Regions from separate parts of the Sanguibacter keddieii DSM 10542 genome, predicted to be linked through region 2. Evidence: predicted binding sites of a transcription regulator. Region 2 holds the regulator's gene; the other holds the start of a gene.
What was found. Region 2 encodes HrcA, which represses chaperone genes, less so after heat shock. Its sites were predicted from a motif close to TTNGCACTCGNNNNNNNCGAGTGCNAA; they were not measured.
Positions count from the first base shown of each region.

Region 1: the regulator HrcA is predicted to act here: its motif matches at 7,747-7,773, upstream of groL (chaperonin GroEL).

Region 1 covers NC_013521.1:3,510,558-3,525,697, forward strand. Annotated here, with positions in the region: gene SKED_RS15490 (ABC transporter substrate-binding protein) at 1-80, opposite strand, end outside; gene SKED_RS15495 (alpha-galactosidase) at 124-2,250, opposite strand; gene SKED_RS20090 (hypothetical protein) at 2,404-2,610, opposite strand; gene SKED_RS15505 (ROK family transcriptional regulator) at 2,628-3,770, shown strand; gene SKED_RS15510 (HNH endonuclease signature motif containing protein) at 4,070-5,725, shown strand; gene groL (chaperonin GroEL) at 5,992-7,626, opposite strand; gene SKED_RS15520 (glycoside hydrolase family 15 protein) at 7,922-9,571, shown strand; gene SKED_RS15525 (phytoene desaturase family protein) at 9,665-11,176, opposite strand; gene SKED_RS15530 (LytR C-terminal domain-containing protein) at 11,188-11,808, opposite strand; gene SKED_RS15535 (DUF3263 domain-containing protein) at 11,867-12,241, opposite strand; gene SKED_RS15540 (uracil-DNA glycosylase) at 12,477-13,256, shown strand; gene SKED_RS15545 (SGNH/GDSL hydrolase family protein) at 13,334-14,314, shown strand; gene SKED_RS15550 (thioredoxin domain-containing protein) at 14,471-15,140, opposite strand, start outside.
Region 2 covers NC_013521.1:1,502,907-1,518,046, forward strand. Annotated here, with positions in the region: gene lepA (translation elongation factor 4) at 1-1,394, shown strand, start outside; gene hemW (radical SAM family heme chaperone HemW) at 1,402-2,658, shown strand; gene SKED_RS06555 (acyltransferase family protein) at 2,661-4,811, shown strand; gene SKED_RS20670 (integral membrane protein) at 4,915-5,937, shown strand; gene SKED_RS06565 (DUF3097 domain-containing protein) at 6,074-6,934, opposite strand; gene SKED_RS06570 (DUF779 domain-containing protein) at 7,008-7,439, opposite strand; gene exaC (acetaldehyde dehydrogenase ExaC) at 7,496-9,019, opposite strand; gene SKED_RS06580 (GAF domain-containing protein) at 9,126-10,415, opposite strand; gene hrcA (heat-inducible transcriptional repressor HrcA) at 10,679-11,704, shown strand; gene dnaJ (molecular chaperone DnaJ) at 11,885-13,003, shown strand; gene SKED_RS06595 (16S rRNA (uracil(1498)-N(3))-methyltransferase) at 13,003-13,776, shown strand; gene SKED_RS06600 (HIT domain-containing protein) at 13,856-14,212, shown strand; gene SKED_RS06605 (PhoH family protein) at 14,333-15,140, shown strand, end outside.

The sequences.
Region 1 (15,140 bases), 2.0 Mb from region 2:
GTGGTGCTCGTCGTGCGCTGGGTGATCCGAGTGCTCACCGGGTCCAGCGGCACCGGGGTCGGGTGGTGGTCGTGCGGCATGCTGCGCCTCCTTGCGCGTGCGGCCGGTCAGCAGGTGCTGACGTCAGCCGATGACTGTCGCCTCGAGGAGCACGAGCTCCTCGGGGTAGAGCACGGGGGCCTGGATGCCGGTCGTGCCGAGGGCACGTCCGGTGGACCGGGCGCCGTCGGACGCCCAGCGGAGGGGCGACTGGCCCGGTCCGGCGAGGGCCGCGGTGGGTGCGGCGAGCCGCACCCGGTAGCTGGCGTCGGGGTCGAGGCCGGGCAGGTGGACCCGTCCGGCCGGGTAGGTGAGGCTCGTGGCGGTCTGGGTGTAGGCGTAGAGCGCGCGGGAACGGTCCTGCGCGACGACGCCGCGCAGGTCGGCCGTCGCGACGGGCAGGTCGGCGTGCACGACGCGTCCCGTGTGCAGGAGGTCGCGTGCCTGCTTGTGGGCCTCGACCCACCGGCCGAGCGCGGCGAGCTGGTCGTCGTCGACGGTGGTGAGGTCCCACTCGATCCCGAGGTGCCCGAAGAACGCGACCCCGGCGCGCAGGTCGAGGTCGTGGGTGCGGTGCGTCGAGTGGGACCGCGGGCCGCCGACGTGCGCGCCGAGGAGCTCGGGCGGGACGAGGAGCCCGGTGTACCGCTGGTTGTCGAGGCGCTCGAGGGGGTCGATGCAGTCGCTCGTCCAGACGCGGTCGGTGCGCTCGAGGATGCCGAGGTCGACGCGGGCCCCACCCGAGGCGCAGGACTCGATCTCGAGCGCGGGGTGGCGCGCGTGCAGCTCGTCGAGGAGCCGGTAGAGCGCGAGGGTGTGCTCGTGGACGGTCGCGCGACCGGTGCGGGCGTCGCCGGCGCTGGTCAGCTCGCGGTTGTGGTCCCACTTGAGGTAGCTGATGGGGTGCTCGACGAGGAGCGCGTCGAGGCTCTCGAAGACGTGGGCGTAGGCGTCGGGGTCGGCGAGGTTGAGGACGTGCTGCTGACGCCCTTCGACGGGCAGGCGGCCACCCGGCTGGAGGATCCAGCCCGGGTGGGCGCGGGCGAGGTCCGAGTCGAGGTTGACCATCTCGGGCTCGACCCAGAGCCCGAACTCCATCCCGAGGCCGGTGACGGTCTCCACGAGCGGCGTGAGCCCATGGGGCCAGACGGCGGGGTCGACGGTCCAGTCGCCGAGGCCTGCGGTGTCGTCGCGCCGGCCGAGGAACCAGCCGTCGTCGAGGACGAAGCGCTCGACCCCGACCGCGGCGGCTCGCTCGGCGAGGGCCGTGAGGGTGGCGAGGTCGTGGTCGAAGTACACGGCCTCCCAGGTGTTGAGGGTGACCGGGCGCGGGCGCTGCGGGTGCCGCGGACGGCTGCGGAGCTCGGTGTGGAAGCGCGCCGAGAGCTCGGTGAGGCCGTCGCCCCAGGACCCGAGCACCCACGGGGTGGAGTAGGTGGCGCCCGGGGCGAGGTCGACCTCGCCCGGGGCGAGCAGCTCTCCTGCGGTGAGCGCCGACTCGGCCGTCACCGTGCGCTCCGCGGCCAGGCGGTGGTTGCCGCTCCAGGCGACGTGCACGGCGTGCACCTGGCCCCGCTCGAAGCCGAACCCAGGGGTGCCTGCGGCGAGGAGCAGCGTGGCGTCCGCGCCGGGGCGGCCCTTGCGGCTCTCGCGGAGGTGGGTGCCGACGGTGAGGGCCCGCCGCTGCGGGCTGCGCTCGCGCAGGTGCCGGCCCGTGGTGTCCATGATCTCGGTGGCTTGCGCCGGGAGGGGGAAGGTCGCGGCGAGCGCGAGCAGCGAGTAGTCGTCCGGACCGGTGTTGGTGAGCGAGAGCCGCTGCCGGACGAGCCCGGCGTCGGAGACCTCGAGCTCGACGACGAGGGTGAGGGCGCCGTGGTCGTCGACCGCCGTGATCGTCGCGGTGCTCGGCCCGTGCTCGACCGTGGAGAGGGCGAAGGACGGGGAGAAGACGCGCCCGCTGCGATGCCCCTCGAGCCCCGGGGTGCCGAGCCACCCGGCGGCGTCGAGCGGGAGGAGCGTGAGACGGGCCGGGACGTCGAGGCCGCCCGAGACACGCTGCGGCTCGGCGGCGAGGGCGAGCCCGTCGAGGTCCGCCTGGGCGGCGTCGCCCAGGTCGTGCCCCCAGTGGACGATCGTCGGGAGGCCCGGGGTGGTCGGGTCGATGACCAGGCTGGTGCCTCCGTTGCGGAGGTGGATCACGCGTCGTTGCATGGGTTACTTTCTAGACGGAAGCAACCGGTGGTGTCAAGGGGTGTGGGTGGGTGGCCTTGGATTGATCGACTGGCGCGTTGGTGGCATATCGTCGGCGTTGCTGTGGGACACAGACGCGCAACACCGTCGCAGTTAGTACACTCGCAGAAGTTATTACGTCGTCCAGAGCCGTCCTGGGCCGGTGCCGGGTAGGTTGACTCGCGGGCACGAGCAGCGGGTACGGACGACGACGCGGACGTCGACGGCGATGTCGACGGCCGTGCGGACGTCGTCCGTGACCAGCACCAGCACCAGCACCAGCGCCAGCGCCAGCACCAGCACCAGCACCAGCACCAGCACCAGCACCAGCACCAGCACCATGACGAGGGGACCATCAGATGAGCGAGGCTGGGCACGGGGGCTCACCCGTCACCGACTCGGCGCGCGACCTCGCCCGCGAGGTCCTCGTCCACGGGCCGATCAGCCGCACCGAGCTGTCACGCCGCCTGGGCCTGTCCCCCGCGAGCCTCACCCGACTCAGCCGGACGTTCCTCGACAGCGGGATCCTCGTCGAGGGGCCCGAGGTGTCCGACGGAGCGGTCGGCCGCCCGGTCAAGCCGCTCGACGTCCGGGTCGACGCACGACGGTTCGTCGGCATCAAGCTCACCGGCGAGGCGGCGCTCGGCGTCAGCACCGACCTGCGCGCCGACCAGACCGGGTCCGCGTCGTCCGACCTCGCGTCGACCACGCTCGACGGGGTCCTCGACGCGATCGAGCGGGTCGTCGGGGCCCTCGGCGGCCCGGCGGGCTTCGACGGGATCGGCGTGAGCCTCGGCGGGAACGTGTCGGACGGCGTCGTGGACCGCGCACCGTTCCTCGGGTGGCGCGACGTCGACCTGCGCAGCGCGCTCGTCGACCGCCTCGGGATCCCGACGACCGTCGAGAACGACGTCGTCGCGCTCACCGCCGCCGAGCACTGGTTCGGGGCGGGGCGCGGCTCGACCGACTTCGCCGTGCTGACCATCGGCGCCGGTGTCGGCTACGGGCTCGTGGTCAACGACCACGTGGTCCGCACGGCCGACGTCGGGTTCGGCCTGCTCGGGCACTTCCCGCTCGACCCGACCGGCCCGCTGTGCATGGACGGCCACCGAGGGTGCTCGACGGCGATGCTCACCACCGGGAGCATGTGCGCCCAGGTGTCCGTCGCACTGGCTCGGCAGGTCACCTACGACGAGGTGCTGCTCCTCGCCGCGCAGGACCACCCGGTGGCCCGCGAGGTCGTGGGGAGCGCCGTGCGGTCCCTCGGTCGGCTCATCGCCGCCATCACCAACATCGCCCTGGTGAGCACCGTGGTGCTCGCCGGCGAGGGTGTCGGCCTCGTCGAGGGCCGCGCCGCCGAGCTCGAGGCCGCGATCGCGGCCGACCGCGACCCCGACGGCGGCCCCGTGCGGCTGGTGGTCGACGACAGTGGGTTCGTCCCCTGGGCGCGGGGCGCGGCGGCCGTCGCCATCCAGAGCAGCTTCGGGGTGCTCGGTACCTGACGGCTGGCACGGCGCGTCGGGTCACCGCGCGACGGCGGGCGTCGGCGGGCGTCGGCGAGCGTCGGTCCGCGGAGGACGGCTGTATGCGGCGGGCGCCGATGTGCGGTGGGCGTCGGCCTGCGGTGGGCGTCGGTCCGCGGCGGGCGCCGATGTGCGGTTCATGCCGGTCAGCGGCGCACGTCGGTCCGCGGCGGAGGTCGGGGGCGGAAGTCGGGGTCGGCGGGCGGGGCCGGTTGATAACGATCCGCGTGAGAAGTCGGCTTGCGCCGGATGTCGGTGGGTATCAGTAGGCTTCGAACATGAGTTCGAGGCAGCGGGACCACAGCGACGGTGCGTCGTCGACCACGCACCGGTGGTCGGCTGCGCGCCGGTGGTCGGCTGCGCGGGACGAGGTCCTGGGCGAGCTGCTCGACGAGGTCGTCCGTGCCGACCGTGCGATCGCCGCCGCACAGGCCCGGCGTCTGCGTGCGGTCGAGGCTGCGCGGGAGTGGGCTGCCGGGTCGCTCGCCCACCTGGCCCCGGGCGCCCCGACCGCCGACCTCGGGGACCCTCGCGCTCGCGCCGAGCTGCGCGTCGCCCGGGACCTCGCCGACCGCGCCCTCGTGTCTGAGGTCGGCTGCGCGCTGAGGACGCCGGAGATCACCGCACGAGGGATCGTCGAGCATGCCCGGACGCTCGTCCACGACCTCCCGACCACTCTCGGGGCGCTCGAGCGCGGCGACGTCACCGTGCGGCACACGGAGGTCGTCGTCGAGCACACCGTAGCCCTGGACGGTCCCGACCGGGCGGCCCTCGAGGCTCGCCTGCTCGAGAGGGCGACGATGTCGACGGTCTCCGACCTGCGCAGGTTCGCCCGCCGTGAGCGCGAGAGGACGCACCCCCGACCGCTGCAGGAGCGCCACCGCGAGAAGCTCCTAGACCGTCAGGTCCAGGTCGAGCCCGCGCGCGACGGGATGATGTGGCTCCACCAGTACCTCCCGGCGACCCAGGCCACCGCGATCTTCAACCGCCTCACCGACATCTCGGTGGCCCTCCAGGGCCCCGACGAGCCCCGTACCCTGGCACAGCTGCGGGCCGACGCCTTCACCGCGCTGATGCTCGACGACACGTGCGCCGTGGAGGCCCCGACGGTCACGGCACCCGCATCCATGGCAGGCGCAGCAGGAGCTCCTCCCGTCGAACCACGAGGCGACCGGGCGTCGGGTGCTCGGCCGGAAGACCCCTGGGGGCGCGGCGTACCGGCAGGGCAGTCCCTCCGCGGCGTCGTCCCGACGGTCGCGGTCACCGTCCCTGTGCTGACACTGCTGGGTCACGGTGACGAGCCGGGGCACCTGGAGGGCTACGGCCCTGTCGACCCGGCCACCGCGCGCGAGCTCGCCGCGCGCGCCCCCTCCTTCGCACGCGTGCTCACGCACCCCGAGACCGGCGTCGTGCTGTCCGTGGGCCGCGACCGGTACGCCGTCCCCGCAGACCTCAAGACCTGGCTGCGGCTGCGTGACGAGACGTGCCGGTTCCCGGGATGCGCCCGCCGGGCGCAGCGGTGCGACATCGACCACCTGGTGCCGTGGCACCGCGGCGGCACGACCGACCACGAGAACCTCGTCCACCTCTGCCGCCACCACCACCGCCTCAAGCACGAGACAGGGTGGACGGTCGAGAGAGTCGTCGCCCACCCACCGACGGGGCCCGACCGAGCGGCCCCGGACGACACGCCGGTCTCCGCCCAGGTCACCGGGCACGCCACCGCGCCGGTCTCCGTGCAGGGTCCAGCTCAGGTCTCCGCTCCTGGCGGCGCGCGGGGCACCTCCCACGAGGCGGACCTCCGGTGGACCTCCCCGGCCGGACGCGTCTACGACGCACGCCCGGCCCTCGCGCTCCCCGCGACACCTCCCGGGCACCCGGCGCGCGACCCCGCTGCCGCGGTCCCTGCCTTCCCGGAGCTCCCACCCTTCTGAGGCGCACGTCGTCGATCCGCACAGCAGCGTGCGGGTCTCGTCGGCGCGCGGCCGTCACCTGCAGCCCACCCGCGGTACCCGCGCATGACCGACCTCCGCCCCCTCTGACCACGCGTCTCCAACCCGCCCAGCACCACCACGCGGGTCCCCTCGGCGACTTCTCCTCCAGACGCAGCAGCGGCCCCCACCTCGAGAGGTGGGGGCCGCTGTCGTGCGAGCAGGCGTGCGGTGCACGCTCACCCAGGTGCTGCTGGGTCAGGCGTGGATCAGAAGTCCATGCCGCCCATGCCGCCGTCGCCGCCCGGCATGGCCGGAGCCTTCTCGGGCTTGTCGGCCACGACTGCCTCGGTGGTGAGGAACAGCGCCGCGATCGAGGCAGCGTTCTGCAGAGCAGAGCGCGTCACCTTGACCGGGTCGTTGACACCAGCCGCGAGCAGGTCCTCGTACACGCCGGTCGCGGCGTTGAGGCCCTGGCCGGAGGGGAGGTTGCGGACCTTCTCGGCCACGACTCCACCCTCGAGCCCGGCGTTGATCGCGATCTGCTTGAGCGGAGCGTCGATCGAGGCGCGGACGATGTTCGCACCGGTCGCCTCGTCACCCTCGAGGGCGACGAGAGCGGCAGTCTCGAACGCGACCTTGCCAGCCTGGATGAGAGCGACGCCACCACCGGCGACGATGCCCTCTTCGACGGCTGCCTTGGCGTTGCGCACGGCGTCCTCGATGCGGTGCTTGCGCTCCTTGAGCTCGACCTCCGTGGCGGCGCCGGCCTTGATGACCGCGACACCACCGGCGAGCTTCGCGAGGCGCTCCTGGAGCTTCTCGCGGTCGTAGTCGGAGTCCGACTTCTCGATCTCGGAACGGATCTGCTTGACGCGACCGGCGATCTGGTCGACGTCGCCGGAGCCCTCGACGATGGTCGTCTCGTCCTTCGTGACGACGACCTTGCGGGCCTGGCCGAGCAGGTCGAGCGTGGCGGTCTCGAGCTTGAGGCCGACAGTCTCGGAGATGACCTGGCCACCGGTGAGGATCGCGATGTCCTGGAGGATGGCCTTGCGGCGGTCGCCGAAGCCCGGAGCCTTGACGGCGACGGACTTGAAGGTGCCACGGATCTTGTTGAGCACGAGGGTCGCAAGAGCCTCGCCCTCGACGTCCTCGGCGATGATGAGCAGCGAGCGACCGGCCTTCATGACCTGGTCGAGCAGCGGCAGGAGGTCCTTGACGTTCGAGATCTTCGACTCGACGATCAGGACGTACGGGTCCTCGAGGACCGCTTCCTGACGCTCGGCATCGGTCTCGAAGTAGCGGGCGAGGAAGCCCTTGTCGAAGCGCATGCCCTCGGTGAGCTCGAGCTCGAGGCCGAAGGTGTTCGACTCCTCGACGGTGATGACACCTTCCTTGCCGACCTTGTCGAGCGCCTCGGCGATGAGCTCGCCGATCGCGCTGTCACCGGCCGAGATGGCAGCGGTGGCCGCGATCTCTTCCTTGGTCTCGATGTCCTTCGCGGCGACGAGGAGCTGCTCGATGACAGCCTCGACGGCCTTCTCGATGCCGCGCTTGAGCGCGATCGGGTTCGAGCCGGCTGCGACGTTGCGCAGGCCCTCGCGCACGAGCGCCTGGGCGAGGACGGTGGCGGTGGTGGTTCCGTCGCCAGCGACGTCGTCGGTCTTCTTGGCGACCTCCTTGACGAGCTCGGCACCGATGCGCTCGAACGGGTCCTCGAGGTCGATCTCCTTGGCGATGCTCACACCATCGTTAGTGATGGTGGGCGCGCCCCACTTCTTGTCGAGGACGACGTTGCGACCCTTGGGGCCGAGCGTGACCTTCACGGTGTCGGCGAGGACGTTGAGTCCACGCTCCATGCCGCGACGGGCCTCCTCGTTGAAGGCAATGATCTTTGCCATTGGGGTGTGATCCTCCGCTGGTGGCGTGTGGTGGCCGGACGATGCCCGCGACGGACGACCTCGGGCTGCGGCGTTCATGTCACGCCGTAGCCTCAGGGCCTCATCGAGCGACCGATGCTTCTGTCACTCTCCTAGCGAGAGTGCTAACGCCATTATTGGCACTCTCCCCCCGAGAGTGCAAGGGCGGACGGGCCCGCCGCAGGCCCTCCCGGTACGCCGGTGGCGGAACCTGCCGCCGCGACGACGACCGCTGCCACGATCCCGGTCCCGCGCGCGGTCGTTAGAGTGGTGCGCGATGCCAGCGAACCCCGCCGATGCCTCGACCGCCCGGACGCCCGAGCCCCGCGACGTCACCCGACCGGCCGCACCCGGCGAGGACACCGACCGGCCCGAGCCCTGCGGGCCCTCGACCTCGCAGCCGGCAGCGGTGCTCGAGCCTGACGGTCCCGACCGCACGCCCGACGGCCCTGCCCGCACGCCTGACGGTCCCGTCCGGAGACCTCCCCGCGCGGCCGCCGCCGTCATCGTGCTCGTCGTGGTCCTCTCGCTCACCGGCACCGGTCGAGCCCTCGACCTCTGGCCCTTCAGCACGCCAGACGCCGACGTCCCCCTCTCCTCCGCCGGCATCTCGGTCGCACCGGACGGCACCCGCACCCCGGTCCCGCCCGGGGCAGACGTGCAGTTCCTCCCCGGCAGCCGCGTCGCGGTCCTCGACCCCGACGACGCGACCCCGGAGCAGCTCGACGCCGCCCAGGAGTCCCGCGACTGGCTGGCGTCAGGCACGGTCCCCGGCACGGGCACCCGCTACGAGGACATGGCCGTGTCGGCGCTGCTCGACATCCGGGCCCTCACCCTCGACGACGGCGCGGTCGTCGCCGGGTGGTCGCCCAACTGGCGCTACGCCTGGCCGCGTGACAACGCCTTCGTCGCCCTCGCGCTCGCCCGCACCGGGCACGTCGACGAGGCGCTCCGCGTGCTCGACTTCCTCCAGCGGGTCCAGGCGCCCGACGGGTCGTTCCAGGCCCGGTACCTGCCCGACGGGTCGGGTCCGCCCGACGACCGTGGTGTCCAGACCGACGCGACCGGCTGGACGCTCTGGGCTGCCGCCTCCGTGCTCGCCGAGATCGACGACCCGACGGACCGCCGCGCCGCAGCCCTCGACCTGCAGCCCCTCGTCGACCGCAGCGTCGAGCACGTCCTCGCGCTCACCGACGACGGCACTCGCCTGCCACCGCCCTCCCCCGACTACTGGGAGGTGCGGACGAGCCAGCAGACCCTGGGGACCAGCGCCCCGCTCCTCATGGCGCTCACCGCCGCCCCGGTCGCCCTGCAGGCCCTCGACTCCCCCGCCCGCGCCGAGGAGGTCGCCGCCGTCGCCCAGACCTTCGACACCCTCGTGCACGAGGAGTTCTCGCCCGGCTACGGCCGGTTCCTCGGCGGGTCCAGCGTCGACACCGCCGTCGCGTTCCTCCTCCCACCGTTCCTCCCGGCCCCCGCCGACGGCGTCCCCCGCGGCGTCCTCGACGCGTGGGCCGCAGCGCCCGCGCAGATGGGACGCCCGGGCGGCGGCCTCGCGCCGGGGACCAGCTGGAAGCGAGACGGGATCTCGTGGACGCCCACCACGAGCGTCTTCGCCCTCGCCTCGGCCGGGCTCGCGTCCGCAGGGATCGACGACGTCGACGGCGCCGAGCGCTGGCTCTCCTGGCTCGACGACCACCGCACGACCCTCGGGTCCATCCCCGAGAAGGTGCTCGCCGACGGCGCTCCCGCACAGCTCGCGCCCCTCGGGTGGTCCAGCGCGAACGTCCTGCTCGCGCTGGTGCTGCTCGACGAGACGACAGGCTCGGACGAGGAAGGTGCGACGGTGCCGGACGAGAGCGACGAGAGCGACCAGGGGGACGAGGGACACGAGCGGGACGAGGGCGACGAGGGACACGAGGGCTGACCGGCGGCGCTCCCAGGTCTTATCAGACCCTCTCGGCGTCGGCTGCTCAGCCTCTCTCGGTGTCGTCTGCTCAACCCTGCCGGCGAGGTCTTCTCAGCCCCTCCCGATGCCCGTGCGCTGTCCGGCGGTGGGCCCGAGATCAGGCATCTCCCGTCGCCCGAACCGGTCCCGCAGCACCTGGCGTGCGGCGAACCACCCGGCCATGCCGTGCACGCCCGGACCGGGCGGCGTCGACGACGAGCACAGGTACACCCCGTCAGCACCGGTCGACCAGGGGGACGGTCGTAGCGACGGGCGGGCGACCATCTGCCACATCGTCACCGCACCCGCGGCGATGTCCCCACCGACGTAGTTCTCGTCGTGCTCCGACATCTGGGAGGCCGGGGTCGACCGCGACGACACGACGACGTCGCGGAAGCCCGGCGCGAAACGCTCGAGCTGCGCGGTCACCGCCTCGGTGGGGTCCACGGTCGACCCTGCCGGGACGTGGGCGTAGGTCCACAGCGGCCGCAGGCCGCCGACCTCACGGTCCGGGTCGACGACCACCGGGTCGCTCACGAGCACGAGCGGGTGCTCGGCGTGCCGTCCCGCCGCGACGGCCTTCTCGGCCTCGACCAGCTGCGCCCTGCTGCCGCCGAGGTGCACGGTGCCGGCCTGGCCGACCTCGGCGTTCGCCCAGGGCACCGGACCGTCGAGCACGAAGTCGACCTTCGCCGCCGCGTCGCCGTAGCGGAACCTGCGCAGCGCCCTGTCAGCGCGCTGCGGCAGGTGGCTGCCGAGGATCTCGGCAGCCGCCAGCGGAGAGGTGTCGAAGACGTAGGCGCGCGCCGGCGGGAGGTCGGCGGTCGAGCCCACCCGGACCCCGGTCCGCACCTGGCCGCCGTGCGCCTCCAGGTCGTCGAGCAGAGCGCGGGTGATCGCACCCGACCCACCCCGGGGCAGCGGCCACCCGTGGGAGTGCGCGAGCGAGGCGAGCATGAGGGCCGTCCCGGCCGCGGCGAGGGTCGGCAGCGGCGTGATCGAGTGCGCGGCCACCCCGGTGAGGAGCGCGGGCGCCACGTCTCCCTCGAAGCGGCGGTCCCACAGCCTCGTCCCCTGCTCGATCACCCCGAGGCCGAACCGGGCCGTCGTCAGCAGCCCCGAGACGCTCTTCCACGCCTCCGGCGGGATGCTGCGACGGTCGCCGAGCCCCGCACCCAGGAGCGCGTCCGGGTCTGCGGCCAGCCGCCCGACGAGGTCGAGCCAGGCCTGGCCGTCGACGCCCAGCCCCGCCGCGGTCCGGGCGGCGTCCCGGTAGGCGAGGCCCGCGCGGCCTCCGTCGAGCGGGTGCGCGAACTGCACCGGCGGCTCGACGAGCTCGACACCGCGCGCCGCGAGGTCGAAGGACCTGAAGAACGGCGACGCGGCCGCCATCGGGTGGACCGCCGAGCAGACGTCGTGGACCAGCCCGGTCTCCGACCCGGGGAGCGGGAGCGTCCGGGCTCCCCCGCCGGCCTCCGGCTGGGCCTCGAGGACCAGCACGCCCAGGCCGGCGCGGGCGAGGGTGACCGCGGCGGCGAGGCCGTTGGGCCCCGAGCCGACGACCACCACGTCGTGCCCGCTCATGTCACCAGCCCTCAGGACCCGGCGAGGATCACCGAGAGCGGGCCGCGCAGCTCAGGCACGAGCGTCACCTGCTCGGCAGGGATCTCGAGGACCGCTGCGACGGCGAGCGCCTCGTCGGCGAGGTCCTCGGTCTGGTACCAGACGACCGTCGCGTTGAGCGGCTCGCCCGTGTAGTTGTCGGCCGACACGTCGCTCCAGCCGGACGCCGTGAGCGCGTCCGCAGCGGTGGCGGCGACACCCGACCGGCCGGTGCCGTTGAGCACGCGGACGGCGACCGCCGTGTCGACGACCGGGGCCTCTGGAGCAGGCTCCTCCGGAGCGGGCTCCTCGACCGGCGCCTCGCCCTCGACAGGGGCCTCACCCTCGACGGGCGCCTCACCCTCCTCGGTGCCGGGGTCACCCTCTCCCTCGCCCGCGTCGGCCGAGGCGCTCGGCGACGTCACCGCCTCGAGCGGCGAACCCGGGGTGCGGGCCATGACGTAGACGGCGGTGACGGCGAGCGCCGCGCACAGCACGACGACGACGACGAAGGGCGCGATCTTGCTCCAGGCCGACCGCGGCGTCCGGTGGACGCCGGCGGGCAGGCCGAGCTCGTCGATCTGGTCGAACTCGTCTTCGGGGTACTTGCTCACCGAGCAAGGCTAACCGAGGCCGGTGGCGACGTCCGGCAGGCAGACGTGCAGGTCCTGGTCAGACCTGGCTGCGGCGCTGCGTCCGCTCGCGCTGGCGCGACGCCCGCATCCGCCGGAGCCGCTTGACGAGCATCGGCTCGGCCGCGAGCGCCGCGGGCGAGTCGATGAGGGTGTTGAGCACCTGGTAGTACTGCGTGGCCGACAGCCCGAAGAGCTCACGGACGGCCTGCTCCTTGGCCCCGGCGTACTTCCACCACTGCTTCTCGAAGTCGAGGACCGCGGCGTCACGCTCGGTCAGGCCGGGGTGCGTGGGCTGCTCGTCGGTGGTGGGCTCTGCGCCGGCGGTGGAGGGCTGCTCGGAGCCAGGGCTCGTGACGGCAGCGCCGGTCGCGCCGTCCGTCGTCTCGTCGATGTCGGGTACTGCTTCGATCATCGGTCCGCTCCTCGCCCTGTCGGTCTCGCCCCGCAGCAGGTCTCGCCCCGCAGCCTGTCGCGCTCTGCGGTCTGCCTCGCTCTGCGCGGTCTCTCTACGCTCTGCGCCGCCACCGATCGTACGCGCGAATGACATGGCTGTCATTCACCCGGGCGGCCCCGAGACCGACCGGGGAGCCGGCCCTCGGCGAGGTCTGGGTGGCGAGGCGACGCCCTGGGATGACAGGCTCGAACCCATGGCCCACGACCCGCACGACGGCGCGCACCACGACACCGACCACGACACCCACCACGGCGAGACCGCGGCCCTCAGCCCCTCCGCGCACCGGCGCAGCCTGCTCGACGACGTGGCCCCGGACTGGGCCCTCGCCCTTCGCCCCGTCGCCGAGGTCGTCGACCGCCTCGACGACGAGCTCCTCGCGAGTGCGGCGCCCGGCGACGTCCTCCCGGCCCGCGAGGACGTCATGCGGGCCTTCCGTGAGCCTCTCGCCGACGTCAAGGTGCTCGTGGTCGGGCAGGACCCCTACCCCACCCCCGGCCACGCCATGGGGCTGTCCTTCTCCGTCCAGCCGCACGTCCGCCCACTCCCACGGTCGCTGGCCAACATCGTCACCGAGCTCCACGACGACCTGGGGCTGCCGGCCCCCGCGACCGGCGACCTCTCCCCGTGGTCGCGTCAGGGCGTCATGCTCTGCAACCGGGTGCTCACCGTCGCCGCCGGCGACGCGGGGTCGCACCGCCGTCGGGGCTGGGAGCAGGTGACCGACCGTGCCATCCAGGCGCTCGTCGAGCGCGGCGGTCCGCTCGTCGCCGTCCTCTGGGGACGAGACGCGGCCACGCTCCGGCCCGCCCTCGGCGACGTGCCCGTCGTGGAGTCGGCGCACCCCAGCCCGCTGTCAGCACGCCGCGGGTTCTTCGGCTCGCACCCGTTCTCGGCGGTCAACGACCTCCTCGTCGCGCAGGGAGCCAGCCCCGTCGACTGGTCGCTGCCCGCCTCGGACGACGCGCTCTTCTGAGGAGCGGCAGGAGCGCCGGCGCGCTCCACGGAGACAGGCAGGAGCGCCAGCGCACCCCGCGGGTACAAGATGGACACGTGACTCACGACGACACTCACGACGACACCGCAACCGAGCACGGCGCTCCCCAGGACGCCAGCATCTCGACCACCACCCCGGCGCCGAGCACCCCGGACGGGGCACCCGGACCGTCCGAGAGGTCCCAGCACTCTGGAGGCAGCTCGACCTCCCAGAGTGCACAGCCCTCCGAGGGCTCCGAGCACCTGCCCGCGCCCGGGCCGTGGGCGAGCTACGTCGCGATCGGCGACTCCTTCACCGAGGGGCTCTGGGACCGGGAGCCGGGCGAGGCCGACCAGTGCCGTGGCTGGGCCGACCTGCTCGCCCGGTCCCTGTCCCACCGCCGGATCGACGCCGGCAAGGACCCGCTGCTCTACGCCAACCTCGCCATCCGTGGCAAGCAGCTGCGCTCCATCCTCGACGACCAGCTGCCCGTGGCACTCGGCATGGCACCCGACCTCGTGAGCATCGTCGGCGGGGGCAACGACATCCTGCGCCCCTCGGTCGACATCGACCGGCTGGCACGGAGCATCGAGGACGCCGTCGTCCAGGCCCGGGCCACCGGGGCGGACGTGCTGCTCAGCACCGGCTTCGACGCGTCGACGAGCCCGCTCGTCGGCATGACGCGCGGGCGCGCCGGGATCCTCAACTCCCACCTCTGGTCGATCGCCCACCGGCACGGCGCCTACGTCGTCGACCTCTGGGGCATGCGCTCGCTCCACGACTGGCGCATGTGGGCCGACGACCGCATCCACCTCACCACCGACGGTCACCGCAGGGTGAGCCAGGCCGCCCTCGTCGGGCTCGGACAGGCCGTCGACGACGCCGGCTGGGACGACCCGCTCACCCCGCTGCCCCCGGTGCCCCGCGTCGAGTGGGTCCGCGAGAACGCCCACTGGCTGCGGGAGCACGTCGGGCCGTGGGCCTCACGGCGGCTGCGCCGCCAGTCCTCGGGCGACAGCCGCAGCGCCAAGTACCCCGAGCTGGTGCCGGTGGTCTGAGCAGGGGTGGTCTGAGCAGAGCTGGGCTGGAGACGCAGGAGGACCCCGCGCTCGTCCCAGTGGTCTGAGGAGAGCTGGTCAGGAGACGCAGGAGGACCCCGACCATCGGTCGGGGTCCTCCTGGCTCGCAGCCGACGACGTCCGTCAGCGCGGGGGTCAGCCCTTGGCGGCCTGGATCTCCGCGGTGAGGTTGCCGGGGACGGTCCAGTTCGAGGTGATCGGTGCGCCGTCGATGAGGATCGTCGGGGTGCCGAAGCTGCCCTGAGCGTTCTTGAGGTCCGGGTCCGCGAGCGCGACCTGCGTCTTGGCCTGGACGAACTGCTTGAAGGTGAGGTCGGGGATCTGCGCCGCGACGTCGGTCGGGACGCCGACGCTCTCGGCGATCGACACGAGCTGGTCGTCGGTCAGGCCCGCGGTGTTCTCGGTGGGCTGCTGGGCGAAGAGCGCCTCGTTGAAGGCGAGCGCCTGCTCGGGGGCACGGTCCGCGATGAAGGCGAAGGCCTGGGCCGAGCGGGTGGAGTACGCCGACCCCTGCGACACGCGGTCGAGGATCGAGATCGCGTGGACGGTGAGCGTGATGTCGCCCGCCTCGCGCAGCTCGTCGAGGGCCTGCTGGTTCGTGTCCTCGAACTGACCGCAGATGGGGCACATGTAGTCGAGGTACACGTCGACGTTCACCGCGTCGTCACCCGACGTGGTGCCGGCGACGCCGTCGACGCCGAAGGTCACGCCACCCTCGGCGTTCGCGGTCGCGGGCTGCTCGACGTCCGCGGGGATCGACTGGGCGCCCGCGAAGTCGTCCTCCTGGGACTGGAGGATGAAGAAC
Region 2 (15,140 bases):
AGAAGTACGCGGAAGAGCTCGCGAACCTCGTCGGCTGCGAGCCCGAGGAGGTCCTCCAGATCTCCGGCAAGACGGGTGTCGGCGTCCCCGCGCTGCTCGACCGCATCGTGCTCAAGACCCCGGCGCCGGTCGGCGACCCGGACGCCCCGGCCCGCGCGATGATCTTCGACTCCGTGTACGACACCTACCGCGGTGTCGTCACCTACGTCCGCGTCGTCGACGGCAACCTCGCCCCGCGCGAGCGCGTCATCATGATGTCGACCCGGGCGACCCACGACCTCCTCGAGATCGGCGTCTCGTCCCCCGAGCCCATCCCGACCAAGGGGCTGGGCGTCGGCGAGGTGGGCTACCTCATCACCGGCGTCAAGGACGTCCGCCAGTCCAAGGTCGGCGACACCGTCACCAACGCCGCGAAGCCGGCCGACGACGCCCTCGGCGGCTACTCCGACCCCAAGCCGATGGTGTTCTCCGGCCTGTACCCGGTCGACGGCTCGGACTACCCGGTGCTGCGCGACGCGCTCGACCGCCTCAAGCTCAACGACGCCGCGCTCATCTACGAGCCCGAGACGTCCGTCGCGCTCGGATTCGGGTTCCGTGTCGGCTACCTCGGCCTGCTGCACCTCGAGATCGTGCGCGAGCGCCTCGAGCGCGAGTTCAACCTCGACCTCATCTCGACGGCCCCGAACGTCATCTACGAGGTGACCATGGACGACAAGTCTGTCGTCACGGTGACCAACCCGAGCGAGTTCCCGGGCGGCAAGATCGGCGAGGTCCGCGAGCCCATCGTCAAGGCCACCGTCATCGCGCCGTCGGAGTTCATCGGCGCCGTCATGGAGCTGTGCCAGGGCCGCCGCGGCGAGCTGCAGGGGATGGACTACCTCTCGGCCGACCGTGTCGAGATGCGCTACATCCTCCCGCTGGCGGAGATCGTCTTCGACTTCTTCGACCAGCTGAAGTCGCGCACCCGCGGGTACGCCTCCCTCGACTACGACGTGATCGGCGAGCAGGCGGCCGACCTCGTCAAGGTCGACATCCTGCTCCAGGGCGAGCAGGTGGACGCCTTCAGCGCGATCGTGCACAAGGACAACGCGTACTCGTACGGGCTGTCGATGGTGGGCAAGCTGAAGAACCTCATCAACCGTCAGCAGTTCGAGGTGCCCATCCAGGCCGCCGTCGGCGCCCGGATCATCGCGCGCGAGACCATCCGCGCCATCCGCAAGGACGTCCTCGCCAAGTGCTACGGCGGAGACATCTCCCGCAAGCGCAAGCTCCTCGAGAAGCAGAAGGAGGGCAAGAAGCGCATGAAGACCATCGGGTCCGTCGAGGTCCCGAAGGAAGCCTTCATCGCCGCCCTGACCTCCGAGCAGACGGAGTCCCGAGACAAGAAGAAGTGAGGCAGTCGTGACCCCGGCTCTCCCCGACGGCGACCCGGCTCCCGACGACGGCACGCTGCCCACCTGGGTGGCGTCCGGCGCAGCCGACCGCCGGTTCGGCGTCTACATGCACGTCCCGTTCTGCACCGTGCGGTGCGGGTACTGCGACTTCAACACGTACACCGCGAGCGAGCTCGGCGGTGGCGCCAGCCAGTCCGCGTACGCGACGACGGCCGTCTCCGAGATCGAGATGGCCGGGCGTCTCATGGACGCGGCCGGTCTGCCGCGCCGTGAGGTGTCGACCGTGTTCGTGGGTGGCGGCACGCCCACCCTGCTGCCCGCCCGCGACCTCGCGACGATGCTGGCGGCCGTCCGCAGCACCTGGGGGCTCGCGGACGACGTCGAGGTGACCACCGAGGCGAACCCGGACTCGGTGACCCCGGAGTCCCTGGCGGTCCTGGCCGACGCCGGGTTCACCCGTGTCTCCTTCGGTATGCAGTCGGCGGTCCCGAGCGTCCTCGCGACCCTCGAGCGCACCCACGACCCCCGCCGCATCCCGGACGTGGTGCGCTGGGCGCGGGACGTCGGCCTCGACGTCTCGCTCGACCTCATCTACGGCACGCCGGGGGAGACCCTCGACGACTGGCGCACGAGCGTCGAGTCGGCGCTCGCCACGGGCGTCGACCACGTCTCGGCCTACGCGCTCGTGGTCGAGCAGGGCACCAAGATGGCCGCCCAGGTGCGTCGCGGTCAGCTCACGCTGCCCAACGAGGACGACCAGGCCGCCAAGTACGAGCTCGCCGACGACCTCCTCACCGAGGCGGGCCTCGGCTGGTACGAGGTGTCCAACTGGGCGCGCACCGTCGACGGCGTGCAGCGCGCGTGCCGCCACAACCTCGCCTACTGGCGCGGGGACGACTGGTGGGGCGTGGGCCCCGGGGCGCACTCCTACCTCGGCTCCGACGTGCCCGGCACACGTGGCCTGCGCTGGTGGAACGTCAAGCACCCCGTGCGCTACGCCAACCGCCTCGCGGAGGGCCTCAGCCCGTCGGCCGGCCAGGAGACCATCGGCGACGACTCGGCCCAGCTCGAGCGCGTCATGCTCGGCGTCCGCCTGCGCGAGGGCTTCGCGACGGCCGACCTGTCGCCACGAGCACGGAAGGCCGTCGCCCAGCACGTCGCCGACGGCCTCGTCGACGGCCGCGCGGCCATCGCGGGCCGTGTCGTGCTGACCCGCCGCGGGCGCCTCCTCGCCGACACCGTCGTCAGAGACCTCACCGACTGACGATGGCTGCCTCGACGCCTCGTGAGCCACGCCCGACCCCCGGACCGTCGACCACGGTCCGGCAGCTCGGTCGTGTCCGGATGCCCGACGGGCTCGAACGTCTCGACCGACCGGCGATGCCGGTCGGCACGGTCCGCAAGCCCGTCGCGCCCCGCACCTCGTCGCGCCCGCCGCGCATCTACGGCCTCGACTCGCTGCGCGCCGTCGCGGTCCTCGCCGTGGTGGTCTACCACTTCTTGCCGGCCCTGCTGCCGGGCGGGTTCATCGGCGTCGACGTGTTCTTCGTGCTCTCCGGGTTCCTCATCACCACCCTGCTGGTGCGCGAGCGGGTGCAGACCGGTCGCGTGTCCCTGCGGCACTTCTGGACCAGACGGGTCCGACGCATCATCCCGGCGATGGTGGCCGTGGTGGTGGTGTGCACCGCCGCGGCCGGCGTCATCGGCGGCGACGTGCTGGTGGGCATCAAGCTCCAGGTGCTCGGCGCACTGACATTCGCGAGCAACTGGTTCGCGATCGCCCAGGGCACCTCGTACTCCGCCGACCTCACGCCGCAGCTCTTCGCGAACTTCTGGTCGCTGGCCGTGGAGGAGCAGTTCTACCTCTTCTGGCCACTCGTGCTCCTCGCGGTGTTCTCCGTCCGACGGTCGCGTGCCACGGGGCTCGTCGTCACGGGCCTGTTCGCGGTCGGGTCCGCCGTGTGGATGGCAGTCGCCGTCGACCCGTCGGGCGACCCGTCCCGCGTGTACTTCGGCACCGACACCCACCTCTTCGGGCTCATGGCCGGTGCGTTCTTCGCGCTGTGGTTCGCCCCGCGCACCCCGCGGGACACCCCGGTGGTGCCCGACGACGACCTCTTCGCGGGGGAGTCGCTGCTGCCGGTGCAGAGCCGGTTCGCGCGCTGGTTCCCCCCGTCGCGGCGCCGGTGGTCGCGTCACGCCCTCGGGCTCGTCAGCGCGCTCGGACTCGTGGTCCTCTCGCTCACGATGTCGATCGACGACTCCTTCACGTACCGCGGCGGGCTGGTCCTGGCGTCGCTGTTCTCGCTCGGGCTCATCGCCTTCCTCATCCGCAGCCAGCCCCTGGCCCGGCGTGTCGAGGTGTCGCCGCTGCGCTGGGTGGGTGTGCGCTCCTACGGCATCTACCTGTGGCACTGGCCGATCGTGGTGATCGTCGCCAGCCTCATGGGTGCCGAGAACCCCGGCCGGTCGAGCTCCTGGTCCGTCGCCCTGGTCGCGACGGCCGTCACGGCGCTGGCCGCCTGGGTCTCGTACAAGTATCTCGAGCGGCCGGTGATGATCGCCGGGATCCGTGCGCTCGGTACGCGCGTGACCGGCCGCGCACGACGCCTGCTCGCCTCGGTGCGCGCCGAGCGCAGCGCCCCGACGCGCTCCTTCCGGGCCCGGGCGCGCCTGGTGGTCGTCTCGGTCGCCGCGCTCGGCCTGGTTGCCGCCGTGGTCCTGGCCGGTGTCCGCGAGCCGACCACGTCCTCCCTCGAGGCGCAGATCCTCGAGGGCGCCGCCGCGGCGCAGCAGGCCAACGAGGCCCAGCCCGCGCCGACCCCGGAGCCGTCGGCCGACCCCTCGGCGGACCCCTCCGCCGACCTGTCGGGCTCGCCCAGCCCCTTGGCAGAGCCGTCGCCCGAGCCCACGGGGCCGCCGCCCGGCGACCAGGTGACCGTCATCGGCGACTCGGTGAGCCTCATCAGCGTCCCGTCGCTCCAGGCCGCGCTGCCCGGGGTCTTCGTCGACGCCGAGGTCTCCCGGCAGATGAGCACCGTGCCGGAGATCGCCACGGTCCTGCGCGACGCCGGGGCCCTCCGCGAGTACGTGGTGGTCTCGCTGGGGACCAACAGCACCGTCACCGAGAAGACCATGGACGACGCCCTCGCGGCCATCGGACCGGACCACCGGGTGGTCCTGGTGACTGGCTCGGCGGACCGCAGCTGGATCGGCCCGACGAACGACCAGATGCGCGCCGCGGCCGAGCGTCACCCCGGTGTGGTGGTCGCCGACTGGGAGGCCGCGGTGGCCGCGCAGCCCGACGTGCTCGGCAAGGACGGCGTCCACCCGGGCGCCGCCGGGCAGGAGCTCTACGCGCGTACCGTCGCCGACGCGCTGGTCCGTGCGGAGGCGCAGGGCGTGACACAGCCCTAGCCTGGGGGTTTGTTCTTCCCTACGCTGTGGGGAGACGTTCCCGCGCCCGGGCCGACCGCACCTGCGGACGAGCACGTGCGGAGCCGACGACAGAGGAGTCGAGATGAGCGAGAAGACGCCGGACGACGGCACGCAGGACCCGTACGCCCAGGCGGGCTACCCGCCGCCCCCCGCGGGATCGACCCCGCCCCCGCCGGCAGGCCCCGGCCAGCCGCCGACCTACGGCCAGCCGCAGCCTCCGGCCTACGGCGAGCAGCCCGGCTACGGCCAGCAGCCGCCGGCCTACCCGCAGCCGCCCGCCTACGGCCAGCCCGCGCCGGGGCAGCAGCCCCCCGCCTTCGACAAGCAGCCGGGCGACCAGTCCTACGGCGGCGACCAGTACTCGACCGGTGGCTACCCGCCGCCCGGTGGCGCCTACCCGCCGCCCAGCGCCCCGCCCATCTCCGCCGGTCAGTACGGCGCGGCCGAGTCGCCCGTGCCGGACGGCTTCCGCTACGGCTGGCAGAAGTTCACGCAGAACCTCGGGCCGATCCTGCTGGCGCTCGTCGCCTACGCGGCGATCCTCATCGTGGCGAGCATCGTGTTCTTCTCCGTCCTCGTCGGCACCGGGGCCACCACCGACGGTGACATCGGTGCGGCGGGCGTCGCGGGGCTCGGCTTCGGCTTCGTCGTCTTCACGCTGATCATCCTGGTCCTCGCGCTGCTCGCCCAGGCGGGCATCATCCGCGGCGCGCTGGCCATCACGCACGGCCGCCAGGTGACCGTCGGCGACTTCTTCTCCTTCTCGCGGATCGGCGCCGTGCTCGTCACGGTGCTGCTCGTGGGCCTGGCGTCGACGATCGTCAGCTTCACGGGCGTCGGCCCGATCATCGTGAGCTTCTTCGGCCAGTTCGCGCTGCTGTTCGTCATCGACAAGGGCCTCGGCCCGATCGAGGCGATCAAGGCGAGCGTCCAGCTCGCGATCCGCAACTTCGCACCCGCGATCCTGCTGTTCGTCTTCGTGTACCTCGCGACAGCCGCTGGCGCGATCGTCCTCCTCGTCGGCCTGCTCGTCGCCGTGCCGGTCTCGATGATCGCCACCGCGTACGTGTACCGCCGGCTCATCGGCGAGCAGCCGGCGGTCTGAACCGACCGAGCGCGCCTGCTCGACGCACGACGCTCGACGCACGACAGAGGCCGTACCCCGTCGCCGGGGTACGGCCTCTGTGCTGTCGTCAAGAGCGCGGGGCACCTGGCGAGGGCGTGCCCGGTGCGTCCGGCGCTCAGTCGGTGACGGTCACGAAGTCGATGAGCTCCTCGACGCGCCCCAGGAGCGAGGGCTCGAGGTCGGCGTAGCTGCGGACCGTGCCGAGGATCTTCTTCCAGCCGAGCGCGACGTCCGTCTGGTTCTCGGCCGGCCACCCGAGGCGCTGCAGGATCCCGTACTTCCACTCGGTGCCGCGGTCGATCACGGGCCAAGCGTCGAGGCCGACGCGCTGCGGTCGCACGGCCTGCCACACGTCGACGTAGGGGTGACCGAGCACCTTGACGTTCCCGCCGGGGAACCGTCGCAGCACCTCGTCGGTGATGCGCTGCTCCTTGCTCCCAGGCACCAGGTGGTCGACGAGGACCCCGACGCGGCGGCCCTTCGAGGGCTTGAAGTCGACGAGCGCCTCCTCGAGGTTGTCGACGCCCTCGAGGAGCTCGACGACCACGCCCTCGACCCGGAGGTCGTCGCCCCAGACCTTCTCGACCAGCTCGGCGTCGTGGCGCCCCTCGACCCAGATGCGGCTGCCGCGCGCGACGCGGGCCCGGGCGTCGGCGACGACGCGGGACCCGCTCGCGGTGCGCGTCGGGGCGGCGGGCGCGGTCGAGGTGACGGGTGGGGTGAGGGTCACGGGCGCGCCGTCGACCCAGAATCCCGGACCGAGCGAGAAGGTGCGGGTGCGCCCGGCGCGGTCCTCGAGGACCACGACGTGCATGCCGCCGGACTTCTCGACCCGCGTCACGGCGCCGACCCACCCGGACATGACCTCCTCGACGACGAGGCCGCGCTCGGCGGCGACCGGTCGCGAGGTCGGGCGGCGCACCGAGGGGTGGGGGCCGGAGGCGAGGACGTCCTGGGAGTAGCGGTCTGAGCTCACCGCAGCAGGCTAGCCGCCGGGCGTGCTCGCCCGGCGGAGCCTCGCCGACCACGAGGCTCCGCCGGGGATGACGTCAGACGAAGGCGTCCGAGGTCTCCATGAGCCGCGACCGGATGATGAAGCGCACGCCCTCGGGGCTCTCGACCGAGAACCCGGACCCGCGCCCCGGGACCACGTCCACCGTGAGGTGGGTGTGACGCCAGTACGCGAACTGCTCGGTCGACATCCAGAACTCGATGGACTGCGGCTCCACGCCACCCTCGGTGCCGTCCTCGCCGCCGCTCTCGGAGATGTCGAGGTGCCCGAGCAGCACGTCGGCCGCGGAGGTGAAGAGCTCGCCTGCCGGGTAGCACATGGGGGAGGACCCGTCGCAGCACCCTCCGGACTGGTGGAACATCAGCGGCCCGTGCTGCTCCCACAGCCGTCGCAGCAGCGCGACGGCGCTGTCCGTCGCGGCGACCCGCGACTGCGTCTCGCCCTCGATGACGACGTCGGCCTCGATCATGCGGTCCTCCTCGGGTCCTCAGGTGCTCGGCTGCTCAGGTGGTGCGGTACCCGGTCCTAGAAGAACCCGAGGGCCGACTCCGAGTAGCTCACCAGCAGGTTCTTCGTCTGCTGGTAGTGGTCGAGTGCGAGCTTGCTGTTCTCCCGCCCGATCCCCGAGCTCTTGTACCCGCCGAACGCCGCCCCGGCCGGGTACGCGTGGTAGTTGTTCACCCACACGCGACCCGCCTTGATGTCGCGCCCGGCCCGGTAGGCGAGGTTCCCGTTGCGCGACCACACGCCTGCCCCGAGGCCGTACAGCGTGTCGTTGGCCTGCGCGATCGCGTCGGCGTAGTCGTCGAAGCTCGTCACCGCGACGACCGGACCGAAGATCTCCTCCTGGAAGATCCGCATCGAGTTCTGCCCCTCGAAGATCGTCGGTGCCACGTAGTACCCGTCGGTGAGGTCACCGCCGAGGTCCACGCGCTCGCCGCCGAGCAGCAGCCGGGCTCCCTCCTGCTTGCCGATGTCGATGTAGCTGAGGATCTTCTCGAGCTGGTCGTTCGAGGCCTGCGCCCCGACCTGGGTGTCGGTGTCGAGCGGGTTCCCCTGCACGGCCTTCTTGGTGCGGTCGAGCGCGTCGGACAGGAACGAGTCGTAGATGGGCTTCTGGATGAGCGACCGCGACGGGCAGGTGCAGACCTCGCCCTGGTTGAAGGCGAAGAGCACGAAGCCCTCCTGCGCCTTGTCGTAGTACGCGTCGTTCTTGTCGGCCACGTCCTCGAAGAAGATGTTCGGGCTCTTCCCGCCGAGCTCGACGGTCGAGGGGATGAGGTTCGCGCTCGCGTACTGGAGGATGAGGCGGCCCGTGGTCGTCTCGCCGGTGAAGGCGATCTTGCGGATCCGCGGGCTCGAGGCGAGCGGCTTGCCGGCCTCGAGGCCGAACCCGTTGACTACGTTGAGCACCCCGGGCGGGAGGATGTCGCCGATGAGCTCGATCAGCACGAGGATCGACACCGGTGTCTGCTCGGCCGGCTTGAGCACGATCGTGTTGCCGCCGGCCAGCGCGGGCGCGAGCTTCCAGGTGGCCATGAGGATCGGGAAGTTCCAGGGGATGATCTGCCCGACCACACCGAGCGGCTCGGCGTAGTGGTAGGCGACGGTGTCGTTGTCGAGCTCGGTGAACTCGCCCTCCTGCGCGCGGATCACCGACGCGAAGTACCGGAAGTGGTCGGCGGCGAGGGGTAGGTCGGCGTTGAGGGGTTCACGGACGGGCTTGCCGTTGTCCCAGGTCTCGGCGACCGCGAGGAGCTCGAGGTTCGCGTCGATGACGTCGGCGATCTTGTTGAGGACGTCGGCGCGCTCGGTGCCGGTGGTCTTGCCCCACGACGGGGCGGCCTTGTGGGCGGCGTCGAGGGCGGCCTCGATGTCCTCGGCGGTGCCGCGCGCGACCTCCGCGAAGGGCTTGCCGTTGACGGGGGAGATGTCCTCGAAGTACTGGCCCTTGACGGGGGCGACCCAGCGGCCGCCGATCCAGTGCTCGTAGCGGGACTTGAAGGTGACGAGGGCCTCGGGGGTGCCGGGGGCTGCGTAGACGGTCATGTGTGCTCCTTCGACGACGCTGTCAGGGAGGTCGCCCGGCGGTGACCGGGCTCGTCGTCGACGCTACGCGCGAGCAGGTTGCATCGAGTTGCACGGTGCCCCGCGGTCAGCCGAGAGCCACCTCGAGGTCCTCGAGGTGCGCCACGACCGCCGCCCGGCGCGGCGAGCGGGCCGGGAGCAGCCGCAGGCAGGTGGTCCACAGCTCGACGTCGGCGGCCCCCTCGTCGGTGCGCGCGTAGGCCAGGAGGGTGTCGACCCCGGCGTCGGCCAGCAGGGACTCGCGCAGGCGTCGGCTCACCTCGGTCCGGACGTCGTCGACGCCGGGGGCGCGCGAGCCGGGCAGGACGGGGCCCACGTAGCCGGCGAGCGCGACGCGGTGCGCCCCGCGGTCGAGGAAGGCGAGCACCTGCGAGGCGTCGAGGTCGAGGTGCCCGCCGAGACGGTAGGGGCGGGAGAGGACGTCCGGCCCGGACTCGCCGAGCGCTCGGCGCAGCCGCACCATCTCTGCGCGCAGCGTCACGACGGCGTCGTCCCGACCGTAGACCGCGACGGCCAGCTCGTCGGCCCCGAGACCGCGCGGGTGCCAGGCGAGGAGCGTGAGGATCTCGGCGTGCCGACCGGTCAGGGCCACCGTGCGCCCGGCGGTCTCGAGGAGCGCGTCGGTCCTGCCCAGGACGCGCAGCAGGGCGCCTGTCCCCGGAGGCGGGGCTGCGGCCGGAGCAGCCTGCGGCACGGCTCCCGTCAGGGGGCGCGGGGAGAGCCGCCGCACGGTGAACCCCGACGGGCGGCGCGCAGGACGCCGCGCCAGCCGGTCCTCGAGGGTCAGCAGGTGCAGCTCGGCCTCGACCGCCAGGGCCGTCGCCTCGACGAGCGCGAGGGTGGTCGGGGCGACGGCGTCGTCCCCGCCCGTGATGTCGATGACGCCGAGCAGCGCGCCCGTCGCGCGGTCGTGGACCGGCACGGCCGTGCAGCTCCACGGGTGCACGATCCTGCTGAAGTGCTCCGCCCGGCGGATCTGCACCGCGCGGTCCAGGACGAGCGCCGTCCCCGGGGCGTTGGTGCCGACGGCGCGCTCCGACCAGTCCGTCCCGGCCACGAAGCCCATGCTCTCCGCGCGGCGGCGCACGTCGTGGTCGCCGTCGACCCAGAGCAGCCGACCCGCCTGGTCGCCGACGGCGACCATGAGGCCGGTGTCCGTGGTGTGCCGGACGAGGAGGGTCTCGATCGTCCCGAGGACACGGGTGAGGGGGTGCTCGTCCTGGACGGCACGCAGACCGTCGTCGAGCAGCGTCGGCTCGGGGACCGCGTCGGGGTCCAGCCGAGAGGCCGTCGACCGCAGCCAGGAGTCCTGCACGAGCGGCCTCACGCCGCCGGGCCACGCTGCCGGGGGATGCACGCGCCGACCTCCGTCCGTCGTCCGCCGCGCTCCGTCGCGCAGCGGTCCAGGTCGTCTCTGACGATACCGGCGGACCGTGCTGGTGTCAGCGCCAGACGCCACGTGCGGTCCGACGGTGCCCTGGCGTAGAATTAGCACTCCGGCGTGCCGAGTGCTGATCGAGCCCTTGCCGCCGGCCGTGAGGTGCCGCGAGGTGTCACGAGCACGACGGGCACCACCATGAGGACGAGGCACGACGAAGCACGACGAGCAAGGAGAGGTCTGTGGCGGCGAGCGACGAGCGACGGCTGGACGTCCTGCGCGCCATCGTCGAGGACTACGTCCACACCCGCGAGCCCGTCGGGTCCAAGGTCCTCGCCGAGCGGCACAGCCTCGGCGTCTCGCCCGCGACCATCCGCAACGACATGGCGGTCCTCGAGGAGGGCGGCTTCATCGCCCAGCCGCACACCTCGGCCGGACGCGTGCCCACCGACAAGGGCTACCGGATGTTCGTCGACCGCCTCGCCGGGGTCAAGGCCCTCAGCGCCGCCGAGAAGAACGCGATCGAGACCTTCCTCAACGGCGCGGTCGACCTCGACGACGTCGTCACCCGCGCCGGCCGGCTGCTCGCCCAGCTCACCGGGCAGGTCGCCGTCGTCCAGTACCCCTCGCTGCGCCGCTCCGGCCTGCGGCACCTCGAGCTCGTCGTCCTCGGCGAGCGACGCCTCCTCGTCGTCATCATCACCGACACCGGACGCGTCGAGCAGCGCACCCTCGAGCTCGACGCGACCCCCGACGAGCTCGTCCTCGTCGCGCTGCGCGCCCGGCTCAACGCCGCGGCCGCCGGCCGACGCCTGCCCGAGCTCCGGACAGCCCTCGACGCGCTCGCGGACACCTTCGCCCCGGAGGACCAGCCGCTCGTCGCGCGGGTCGCCGAGGTCGTCACCGACACGCTCTCCCAGGAGGGCGAGGAGCGCATCGTGCTCGCCGGGACCGCGAACCTCGCGCACGCGAGCATGCGCTTCGAGCACGCGCTGCGCCCGGTCCTCGAGGCGCTCGAGGAGCAGGTCGTGCTGCTCAACCTCCTCACGGAGATGGGCGACCACTCGTCGGGCGTCAACGTGCGGATCGGCCACGAGACGCAGCTCTCCGGCCTGTTCGAGACCTCGGTGGTCACCACGGGCTACGGCTCGGACGGCGACGCCGTGGCGACCATCGGCTCGATCGGCCCCACCCGCATGGACTACCCCGCGACCATCGCCTCGGTCCGCGCGGTGGCCCGCTACCTGTCACGGATCCTCGGTGCCTGAGGCCCGCGCGGCGCACGGCACCGGCTCCGCCGGGCGCCCTGCAGGGCACCGGGTGCCTGACGTGACGCACGCGATGAAACACATTCCCCCGTCCAGACGTTGCAGAGTTCAGAGCGAGCACCGCGGTGCCGCGACGGACCGCCGAAGCAGCCCCCACCGACGAACGGCAGAGATCAACCAGTGAGCGACTACTACGAGGTGCTCGGTGTCGACCGCGACGCCAGCCAGGACCAGATCAAGAAGGCGTACCGCAAGCTGGCGCGCGAGCTGCACCCCGACGTCGCGGGCCCGGACGCCGAGGACAGGTTCAAGGACGTCGGTCGCGCCTACGAGGTGCTCTCGAACCCCGAGAAGCGCCGCTCGTACGACATGGGCAACGACCCGTCGGCGCCCGGCGGCGGCATGAACGGTGGCGGCGGCTTCGGCTTCCAGGACATCTTCGAGACGTTCTTCGGCGGCGGGCAGCAGCAGCGGGGCCCGATCCCGCGCTCGCGCCGCGGCCAGGACGCCCTGGTGCGCCTCGACATCGACCTCTCGGAGGCTGCCTTCGGTGCGCGCCGCGACGTCCAGGTCGACACCGCGGTCATCTGCGGCACCTGCTCCGGCTCGTGCTGCCGACCCGGCACCTCGCCGCGCACCTGCGACGTCTGCAACGGCCGTGGGACCGTCCAGCGGGTCGCCCGCTCGTTCCTCGGGCAGGTCATGACGACGGCGCCGTGCGCCGCCTGCCAGGGCTTCGGCACCACGATCCCCGAGCCCTGCGCCGAGTGCTCCGGCGAGGGCCGCGTCCGCAGCCGCCGCACCGTGGCCGTCGAGGTCCCGGCCGGCGTCGAGACCGGCAACCGCATCAAGCTCACCTCGCAGGGCGAGGTCGGCCCGGCCGGCGGCCCCGCCGGCGACCTGTACCTCGAGATCCGCGAGCGCAAGCACGAGACCTTCCTGCGTCGCGGCGACGACCTGCACTGCACCCTCGAGGTCCCCATGACGGCGGCGGCCCTCGGCACGGTCATCGAGCTCGAGACGCTCGACGGCCCCGAGTCGGTCGACCTGCGCCCGGGCACGCAGCCGGACCAGGTCATCACGCTGAAGAACCTCGGTGTGGGCCACCTCCACGGCAGCGGGCGCGGCGACATCAACGTGCACGTCGAGGTCCAGGTGCCCACCTCGCTGTCCGAGGAGCAGGCGGAGCTCCTCCGCCAGCTCTCGGTGCTGCGCGGCGAGGAGCGTCCCGAGGGGCGCGTCGCCGCAGCCCACCCGGGTGTCTTCAGCCGGCTGCGTGAGAAGCTCTCAGGACGCTGATGAGTGCGCCGGTCTTCCTGGCCGAGTCCGGGAACCTGGGTGGGCTGACCCAGGGTGACACCTACGTCCTCGACGGTCTCGAGGGACGCCACGCGGGCGTGGTCCAGCGGCGCGGCGTGGGCGAGCGCATCGACGTGGTCGACGGCGCGGGCCTGCGGCTGACCTGCCGGGTCACGGCCGTCCAGGCCGCCGAGGTGACCCTCGAGGTCGTCGAGTCGGTCCAGGAGAGCACCGACGGCGTGTCCGTGGTGCTCGTGCAGGCCCTCGCCAAGGGGGACCGGGACGAGCTCGCGATCGAGGCGGCCACCGAGGCCGGCGTCGACGCCGTGCTCCCGTGGCAGGCCGAGCGCTCGGTCGTGGTGTGGCGCGGCGACCGTGCCGCGAAGTCGCGGGCCCGCTGGGTCGCGACGGTGCGCGCGGCCACCAAGCAGGCCCGGCGGGCGAGCCTGCCCGGTGTCGGCGAGGTCGTCGACGCCAAGGGGCTCGCGGCACGGACCGCGCAGGTCGTCGCGTCGGGCGGCGTCGTGGTGGTCCTCCACGAGGAGGCGACCCTGCCCATCGCCCAGGTGCCCCTGCCGGCACGTACCGGTGACGCGGTCGCCGAGGTCCTCGTGGTCGTCGGCCCCGAGGGCGGCATCAGCGACCGGGAGTGCACGCTGCTCACCGAGGCCGGGGCGACGCTCGCCCGGCTCGGGCCGCACGTGCTGCGTACCTCGACCGCCGGTCCGATCGCCGTCGCGCTGCTGTCCGAGCGCCTGGGCCGGTGGGCGTGAGGGGGCGAGCCGACGGCCGTCCCGCCAGCGGTGCCGGATTCCGCCTGACGATGTCGTGCTCAGCGGATAGCCTCGAGGTATGACCACGAGCGCACCCGAGCCCGACTGCCTGTTCTGCTCGATCGTCGAGGGGAAGATCCCCGCGGAGATCGTGGCGCGCAGCGAGAACGTCGTGGCCTTCGCAGACATCAACCCGCAGGCACCCGTGCACGTGCTGGTCGTGCCGACCGAGCACCACGGGGAGGTCGCTCAGCTGGCTGCCGCCCGGCCCGAGGTGCTCGCCGAGCTCGTCGCGCTCGCCGAGCAGGTCGCGGGGGAGCAGGCCGACGGCCAGTTCCGCCTCGTCTTCAACTCCGGCCCACAGGCCGGGCAGTCCGTCTTCCACGTGCACGGTCACGTGCTCGGCGGCACCAGCCTCGGCGGCCGGTTCGCCTGACCGCCCCGCCCGCCCGGCCGCCCTGCCCGGCGCCGAGCAGTCCTACACTTGACCACCGCACGACCGCTCCACCAGACGTACGACCACCCATCTGACCCGAAGGACCGAGAACACCGCCCTATGACAGCTGCAGAGAGCACTGGTGGCACCCTCCCCACCGACGTCGAGCACCGCATCGTCGTCCCGGCGGACGTGTCCATCGCCAGCCTGCTGGGCCCGGTCGACTCCGTGCTGCGCGCCCTCGAGGCGGGCTTCACCACGGTCGACGTCCGGGTCCGCGAGGACGAGATCGTGCTGCGCGGCCCGGTCGGGGACGTCGCGCTCGCTGCGCGGCTCGTCGACGAGCTCGTCGAGGTGGCCCAGTCGGGCGCGCCCCTGTCGGCTGACGTCGTCACCCGGTCCATCGCGATGCTCACCGCCTCGAGCATCACCCGACCGGCCGAGGTGTTCTCCCTCGACATCCTGTCGAGCCGGGGCAAGAGCATCCGCCCCAAGACGGCCGGCCAGAAGCACTACGTCGACGCGATCGACGCGAGCACCGTGACCTTCGGCATCGGACCGGCGGGCACCGGCAAGACGTACCTCGCGATGGCCAAGGCCGTCCAGGCGCTCCAGGCCCGGCAGGTGCACCGCATCGTGCTGACCCGCCCGGCGGTCGAGGCCGGCGAACGGCTCGGGTTCCTGCCCGGGTCGCTGTCGGACAAGATCGACCCGTACCTGCGCCCGCTGTACGACGCGCTGCACGACATGATCGACCCGCAGTCGATCCCCAAGCTCATCGAGGCGGGCACGATCGAGGTCGCCCCGCTGGCCTACATGCGCGGGCGCACGCTCAACGACGCGTTCATCATCCTCGACGAGGCCCAGAACACCTCGGTCGAGCAGATGAAGATGTTCCTCACACGTCTGGGCTTCCAGTCGAAGATGG